2 regions of the Bradyrhizobium sp. 41S5 genome follow, and region 1 is predicted to be linked to the other one. Evidence: predicted binding sites of a transcription regulator. Region 1 holds the regulator's gene; the other holds the start of a gene.
The links. Region 1 encodes PhoB, which activates phosphate uptake and scavenging genes when phosphate is short. Its sites were predicted from a motif close to TGTCATNNANCTGTCAT; they were not measured.
Positions count from the first base shown of each region.

Region 2: a site for PhoB is predicted at 2,359-2,375, ahead of ugpB (sn-glycerol-3-phosphate ABC transporter substrate-binding protein UgpB). Genes of this name have one in related genera too.

Region 1 is NZ_CP083721.1:1,037,691-1,041,898, reverse strand. It holds gene HAP47_RS04940 (aspartate aminotransferase family protein) at 1-462, opposite strand, end outside; gene HAP47_RS04935 (GcrA family cell cycle regulator) at 949-1,461, shown strand; gene phoB (phosphate regulon transcriptional regulator PhoB) at 1,702-2,412, opposite strand; gene phoU (phosphate signaling complex protein PhoU) at 2,543-3,259, opposite strand; gene pstB (phosphate ABC transporter ATP-binding protein PstB) at 3,357-4,178, opposite strand; gene pstA (phosphate ABC transporter permease PstA) at 4,175-4,208, opposite strand, start outside.
Region 2 is NZ_CP083721.1:260,577-264,784, reverse strand. It holds gene HAP47_RS01350 (MarR family winged helix-turn-helix transcriptional regulator) at 1-157, opposite strand, end outside; gene HAP47_RS01345 (organic hydroperoxide resistance protein) at 329-754, shown strand; gene HAP47_RS01340 (CaiB/BaiF CoA transferase family protein) at 963-2,168, shown strand; gene ugpB (sn-glycerol-3-phosphate ABC transporter substrate-binding protein UgpB) at 2,431-3,747, shown strand; gene ugpA (sn-glycerol-3-phosphate ABC transporter permease UgpA) at 3,810-4,208, shown strand, end outside.

The DNA of each region.
Region 1 (4,208 bases):
CGGGCCGAAACCTTCGAGGTATTTCGCCGAGCCGGTCGCAGCCAGCGTGCCCAGCGTGCGGCCATGGAAGGCGCCTTCGAAGGTGATGATGCGGTAGCGTTCGGGATGGCCCTTGGAGAAGTGGTGGTGCCGCACCAGCTTGATCACCCCCTCCATCGCTTCGGCGCCGGAATTGCAGAAGAACACGAAGTCGGCAAAGCTCTGCTCGCACAGCCGCGCGGCAAGCACCTCGCCGTCCGGGCTCTTGAACAGGTTCGACATGTGCCAGAGCTTGGTCGCCTGCTCCTGCAGCGCCTTGACCAGATGCGGGTGCGCATGCCCGAGCGCGTTCACCGCGACGCCCGAGGTGAAGTCGAGATAGCGGTCGCCGTTGGTTGCGATCAGCCAGGCGCCCTCGCCGCGCTCGAAGCCGAGATCGACCCGGGCGAAGACGGGGAGCAGATGCGACGAGGCGTTGGTCATGGCGTTCACTGCCGGTTTGAAACCGTCAATCGCCGCGCGCCTTGACGCCTACGCAGCAACCGCCAGCTTCGGAAAACAAAACGGCCGCCTTTGCGGGCGGCACGTGCGGGACATTCTATGCGGCGGCCGGTAAGTGTCAATCGCCAGGAGCCGGCCTTTGCTGGCCTTCCTGCAATGCGAAACCAGCGCAATCCGGAGCGGTGGAAAAGCCTCACAGCAATGCTTAACTTTGCGGGAACATGTGGACGCACGGCCGCGGACTCTTGCGCCAGAGTCACGCCATATTGTAGCGTTTGGCCTGTCGGGTACGACATCTCGTGCGGCAGTACTGGACCCTCTAAGTAGCCTTCGTGTCACGCGTAAACGTTCGGGCGCAACACCGTGCCCGGCGAGGGCTAAGGGATTCTGGCCGCAGGGATATTTGTCCAGATTGGCTCGCAGCGCCGCTCCGATGAGTGGCCGGCGCCATGCGAAAGGAAGAATGCGATGACTGTATTGACCTGGTCCGACGATCGCGTCGAGCAGCTGAAGAAGCTCTGGGAATCCGGCCTCTCGGCCAGCCAGATCGCGGCGGAACTTGGCAATGTGACGCGAAACGCCGTGATCGGCAAAGTACATCGGCTCGGCCTCTCCGGCCGCGCCAAGGCCCCCTCCACGGCTGCGCCGCGGCAGCGCAAGGCCCGTCCCGCCCAGCACATGATGCGGGTGGCGCGCCCGGTGTCGCGCGGCAACACCGCGCTGGCGCACGCCTTCGAGGTCGAGATGGAGCCCGATCCGATCTCCTTCGACAACGTGGTGCCGATGAGCCAGCGGCTGTCGCTGCTCGAGCTCAACGAGGCCACCTGCCACTGGCCGGTCGGCGATCCCTCAAGCCCGGAATTCTTCTTCTGCGGCGGCAAGGCGCTCGCCGGCCTGCCCTATTGCGCGCATCACTCGCGCGTCGCCTACCAGCCCGCCGCCGATCGCCGCCGGCCGTCGGCCAAGCCACAGATCAAGTAAGCACTCGGGAAACTGCCTGGACTGCAAAAACAAATCCCCGCGAAAGCGGGGATTTGTTTGTGTGATCGTAGCGCGGAACTATCCACCAGCGTCGTCCCGGCGAAAGCCGGGACCCGTAACCCCGAATGCGTATTGTTAGAAAGCCGTCTGGCCGCGTGCCCATTGCGGCGGCCGCGGCGTATGGGTCCCGGCTTTCGCCGGGACGACGCCGTGTTGCGGCTTGAGGTTGCCATGCAGGCCTTACGGCTGCGGCTCGGCCTTCGCGAAGCGGTCGTCGAGCGCATAGCCGGCGCCGCGCACGGTGCGGATCGGATCCTGCTCGCGGCCCGGATTGAGCAGCTTGCGCAGGCGGCCGATGTGCACGTCGACGGTACGCTCATCGATATAGATGTCGCGGCCCCAGACGCTGTCGAGCAGCTGCTCGCGGCTGAACACGCGGCCGGGATGCTCGAGGAAGAATTCGAGCAGCCGATACTCGGTCGGACCGAGATCGATCGGACGTCCCGAGCGCGCCACGCGGCGCTTCTCGCGGTCGAGCTCGATGTCGCCATAGGTCAGCACGGTCGCAAGCCGCTCCGGGCTCGCGCGGCGCAGCAGGCCCTTCACCCGTGCCAGCAATTCCGGCACCGAGAACGGCTTGACGATGTAATCGTCGGCGCCGGTGGCAAGCCCGCGCACGCGCTCGCTCTCCTCGCCGCGCGCGGTCAGCATGATGATCGGAAGCTGCTTGGTCTCGGGCCGCGCCCGCAGGCGGCGGCACAGCTCGATGCCGGACAGGCCCGGCAGCATCCAGTCCAGTACCACGAGGTCGGGAACGCGCTCCTTCAGGCGGGTGTCGGCATCGTCGCCGCGCCCGACCGTTTCGACATCGTAGCCTTCCGCATCGAGGTTGTAGCGCAACAGTGTCGTCAGCGCTTCCTCGTCTTCGACTACCAGAATGCGTGCGCTCATCGGTTCAAGTTCTCTCTCTGTGGTGATCCGTTGCCCAGACGCAAACCGAAACGCTTACTTTCCTGAGCATAATCCCCGCGGAAACGACTTGTCGTGAAGACAATCCGGCTCCGCGCTCGCGGATCATGTCCTAGGTACCCGGCACAGTGGTGGCAAAATTGGTCATGTCGCCCTTCGGGCGCTTGTCGGTGATCTGCTGGCCCTCGATCATGTAGAACACGGTCTCGGCGATATTGGTGGCGTGATCCCCGATCCGCTCGATGTTCTTGGCGCAGAACATCAGATGTATGCAGAACGAGATGTTGCGCGGATCCTCCATCATGTAGGTCAGCAGCTCGCGGAACAGCGAGGTGCAGATCGCATCGACCTCCTCGTCGCCCTTCCAGACGTTCATCGCCGCCGGCAGATCGTGCGCGGCATAGGCGTCGAGCACCGACTTGACCTGCGACAGCACGAGGTCGGTCATGTGCTCCAGGCCGCGGATCAGCTTCAGCGGCTGGAAATCGCTTTCCAGCGCCGCGACGCGCTTGCCCATATTCTTGGCGAGGTCGCCGATCCGCTCGAGGTCGGTGGCCACGCGCATCGCGCTGACGATTTCACGCAGGTCGATCGCCATCGGCTGGCGGCGGGCGATCGTCAGCACCGCGCGCTCTTCGATGACGCGCTGCAGATTGTCGATCTCGATGTCGGCGGCGACCACGCGCTTGCCAAGCGCGACGTCGCGACGGATCAGCGCGTCGACCGACTCGGTAATCATCCGCTCGACGAGGCCGCCCATCTCGGCGACCAGGCGGGTCAACTCCTGCAGGTCGCTGTCGAATGCCTTGGCGGTATGTTCAGAAGCCATCGCTTGTCTCCCTCATGATCCCGAGGATCATGATTTGGTGTCCTCAGTTTCGCATGATCCGATCGGAAAACCGGTGCCCACTTTTCCGGATCATGCTCTAGCCGAACCGGCCGGTGATGTAGTCCTGGGTGCGTCGATCGCTCGGCGAGGTGAAGATCTTGTTGGTGTCGTCGAACTCGATCAGCTCACCGAGATACATGAACGCGGTCTTGTCGGAGACGCGCGCCGCCTGCTGCATGTTGTGGGTGACGATCGCGATCGTGTAGTCCTCGGAGAGCTCCTGGATCAGCTCCTCGACCTTGGCGGTCGAGATCGGATCGAGCGCCGAGCACGGCTCGTCGAACAGGATCACCTCGGGCCGCACCGCCACGGTGCGCGCGATGCACAAGCGCTGCTGCTGGCCGCCGGAAAGCGACAGGCCGGAGGCGTTCAGCTTGTCCTTGACCTCGTTCCACAGCGCGCCGCCGCGCAGCGCCTTCTCGACCCGGTCGTCCATCTCGGACTTCGAGATCTTCTCGTAGAGGCGGATGCCGAAGGCGATGTTCTCGTAGATCGTCATCGGGAACGGCGTCGGCTTCTGAAACACCATGCCGACCCGCGCGCGCAGCAGATTGAGGTCGAGCTTGGGATCGAGAATGTTGGTCTGGTCCAGCATCAGCTGACCGGTAGCGCGCTGGCCCGGATAAAGGTCATACATCCGGTTGAAGATCCGCAGCAGGGTCGACTTGCCGCAGCCCGACGGACCGATGAACGCCGTGACGCGGTTGGTGCCCAGCGTCAGGTTGATGTTCTTCAGCGCGTGGTGCTCGCCGTAATAGAAATTGAGGTTGCGCACCGTGACTTTCGGCGGCGCTTCCGGCAGCGGCGTATGCGGTGCAACGTGGCTCGGGTTACTGGTTGAAACGGAGAGCTCGGTCATTTTGCGGCCCTTTCGGCACCAAGGATACGC
Region 2 (4,208 bases), 780 kb from region 1:
GCGCCAGCATCACGAGATACTGCGGATAGGTCAGCCCGAGCCGGTCGAGCAGCGGCTTGTAGACGCGGTTGAAGGCGTGCGCGGTCGAATAGACCGCAAAGCAGATCTGGTTATCGAGCCGCAGCGCCTGATCCACCGCCGTCTGTTTCCTGACCATGATTCCCATCGAATCCATCTCGTTCCCGGTCATTTTGGGCTCACAGGACCGCGGATTCAATTGCGAACAATTAAATGTGAGGCCGCATAATTTATATTGCGCACAATCTAATTGGATGCAATACATGCCGCGCCGAATTCAAACTGAAGTCCAAACCCAAGGGAGACCACGATGTCTGTGAACGTGCTCTACAAGACCAGCGCCAAGGCAACCGGCGGCCGCGACGGCCATGCGGCAACGCTCGACGGCGCGCTCGACGTCAAGCTCACAACCCCGAAGGAACTCGGTGGCGGCGGTGGCGCCGGCAACAATCCGGAGCAGCTGTTCGCAGCCGGCTATGCCGCCTGCTTCATCGGCGCGATGAAGTTCGTGGCCTCGCAGGGCGGCCCCAAGGTTCCTGCCGACGCCTCCGTCACCTCGACGGTCGGCATCGGCCCGCGCTCGGAAGGCGGCTTCGGCCTCGCGGTCGATCTCGCCGTCTCGCTGCCCGGCCTTTCCCGCACCGACGCCGAAGCGCTGGTCGAGAAGGCCCACCAGGTGTGCCCCTATTCCAACGCGACCCGCGGCAATGTCGACGTCAAGCTGAGCGTCGTCTAGCTCGCCGACTGCCAATAGTCCGCCACGTGCCGCGTGGCGGACTATTGCGCTTCAGCAGATCATTGCATTGCAGATGCCAGTTCGCTTGGCGAACGCACGCGCCGCCTGCTGCATGGGCCTGCGCCGATCAGAGCATTGCTGCCTCGCCTGAAGACCGTTAGCTCTGGGACCCTCGTTTTCTGATCCCAACTGAGCGAAGGTTGTTTCCATGAATACCCCAGCGGCTACGGGCGCGATGACCGGACTGCGCGTGATCGATCTGACGCGCGTGCTCGGCGGCCCGTATTGCACACAGATCCTTGCCGACCACGGCGCCGACGTGATCAAGGTCGAGCCGCCCGCGGGCGACGAGGTGCGCGACTGGGGCCCTCCCTTCCATGAGGAAGACGCGGCCTATTTCGTCGGCATCAACCGCAACAAGCGCTCGATCGGCCTCGACCTCGCTTCCGAGGGCGGACGCGCGGTGCTGATGAAGATGCTCGAGACGGCCGACGTGCTGATCGAGAATTTCAAGCCCGGCACGCTCGACAAATGGGGCATCGGCAATGACGTGCTGCGCGCGAGGTTTCCGCGCCTCGTGCATTGCCGGATCTCCGGCTTCGGCGCCGACGGCCCGCGCGGCGGCAATCCCGGCTATGACGCGATCATCCAGGCGATGACCGGCATGATCGCGGCGACCGGCTCGCCGGAGAGCGGCCCGATGCGTATCGGCGTGCCGCTGGTCGACATCACGACCGGCCTCTATGCGGCGATCGGCATCCTGATGGCGCTGTCGGAGCGGCAGCGCTCGGGGCTCGGCCAGTTCATCGAGACCACGCTGTACGAGACCGGGCTTGCGATCATGCATCCGCACACCGCGAACTATTTCATGCATGGCAAGCCGCCGTCGCTCACCGGCAACGAGCATCCCAACCTCGTGCCGTACGCGATCTTCCCGACCAAGACCGACAACATCTTCATCGGCGTCGGCAATGACGGCACCTTCCGCAAGCTCGCCAAGGAGATCGGCAAGCCCGAGCTCGGCACCGACCCGCGCTTTGCCCGCAACAAGGACCGTATCGCCAACCGCGATGCGCTGCGGGCCGAGCTTGCCGCGGTGTTCAGCCAGCACGAAGCCGAGCCGCTGTGCAACCGGCTGCTCGCCGCCGGCTTGCCGGCCGGCCCGGTGCAGAAGATCGACCAGGCGCTGACCAACCCGCACACGATCCATCGCGGCGACGTCATTGAGAAGGATTGGTACAAGGGCGTCGCTTCGCCGATCCGCCTCGAACGCACCAAGCCGAGCCTGCGCCGCACGCCGCCGAAGTTCAGCCAGCACGCTGCGGAAGTGCTCGGTGAGTTCGGCTACTCCAAGGGCGAGATCAACGGCCTGGTCGACAAGGGCGTGGTCTGCGGTCCCCAGCGCAAGCGCTAGCGGCGTATTCGAGCAAAGCCCGTCCCGCACGTGATGCGGGATGGGCACCGTTCGCATCAAGCCAACACATCGCCCCCTGCGGTGCAACGTCGCGTCCGGCGTTGCACCGCACGCACGCGGCTGCGTTCTCCGCCTTTTTTAGCGCTTCCCTTCGCTTCGGCTTCCCCCGTACCATGGCTTTCGTTTATACGGTCATTTGAACGTCATTCGGCGCTGATAACGCGCGCAACGAAAGATGGTGTTCCAACCGGAGGGGCTTTTGATGATTTTCAGACGACTCGGCGCTGCTGCGGCAGCCGCTGCCACGCTTGTATTCGCGTCACCTGCGTTTGCAGTGACTGAGATTCAGTGGTGGCACGCGATGACCGGCGCCAACAACGACGTCATCGTCAAGCTGGCCAACGACTTCAATGCCTCGCAGTCCGACTACAAGGTGATCCCGACCTACAAGGGCGGCTACGCCGACACCATGAACGCCGGCATCGCCGCATTCCGCGCCGGCAACGCGCCGCACATCATGCAGGTGTTCGAGGTCGGCACCGCGACGATGATGGCCGCGACCGGCGCCGTCAAACCGGTCTACAAGCTGATGGCCGACGCCGGCGAGAAGTTCGATCCGAGTGTCTATCTGCCTGCGATCACCGGCTACTACTCGACCTCGAAGGGCGAGATGCTGTCGTTCCCCTTCAACTCGTCGTCGACCGTGATGTGGGTCAATCTCGACGCGCTGAAGAAGGCCAACATCGCGGAGATCCCGAAAACCTGGCCGCAAGTGTTCGAGGACGCCAAGAAACTGAAGGCGGCCGGCTACACCACCTGCGGCTTCTCCGGCTCGTGGGTCACCTGGGTCAATCTCGAGCAACTCTCGGCCTGGCACAACGTGCCGCTCGCCAGCAAGGCCAACGGCCTCGACGGCTTCGACACCGTGCTCGAATTCAACGGCCCGCTGCAGGTCAAGCATCTCGAGAACCTGGTCGAGTTGCAGAAGGACAAGACCTACGACTACGCCGGCCGCACCAACACCGGCGAAGGCCGCTTCACCGCGGGCGAATGCCCGATCTACCTGACCTCGTCGGCCTTCTTCGGCAACGTCAAGGCGCAGGCCAAGTTCAACTTCACCGCCGCGCCGATGCCGTATTATCCCGACGTCAAGGGCGCGCCGCAGAACTCGATCATCGGCGGCGCCTCGCTCTGGGTGATGGGCGGCAAGTCGGCCGTGGAATACAAGGGCGTGGCCAAGTTCCTGACCTTCCTCTCGGACACCGACCGCCAGGTCTGGATCCACAAGGCCTCGGGCTATCTGCCGATCACCAAGGCAGCCTACGCCAAGGCCAAGGAAGAGGGCTTCTACAAGGACCAGCCCTATCTGGAGACCCCGCTGCTCGAGCTCACCAACAAGGAGCCGACCGAGAACTCCCGCGGTCTGCGCCTCGGCAACATGGTGCAGCTGCGCGACATGTGGTCGGAGGAGATCGAGCAGGCGCTGGCAGGCAAGAAGACCGCCAAGCAGGCGCTGGACTCGGCCGTCGAGCGCGGCAACCAGATGCTGCGGCAGTTTGAAAAGACCGCTGTCCACTGACATGATGTCTTGAGGCCATCAACCGGCAGGCCGCAAACGCGGCCTGCCATTTTGCCGAGATCATGCAAAAACAAGCGATTTTCCAGTCAAAGCTGTTGCCTTACGCGCTGGTTGCCCCGCAACTCGCTATCGTCCTGATCTTCTTCTACTGGCCGGCCGCGCAGGCGGTGATCCAATCCTTCCTGCTGCAGGACGCCTTCGGCCTTTCGACCACCTTCGTGTGGTTCGAGAACTATCTCGAATTATTCAAGGACCCGGCCTATTTCGCGGCGATCGTCCGAACCTTCGCGTTCTCGTTCGCGATCGCGGTGTCGTCGCTGTCGTTCGCGCTGCTGCTCGCGGTCATGGCCGACAAGCCGCTGCGCGGCTCGACGCTCTACCGCACCCTGCTGATCTGGCCGTATGCCGTCGCTCCGCCGGTGGTCGGCGTGCTCTGGGTGTTCATGCTGCATCCCTCGCTC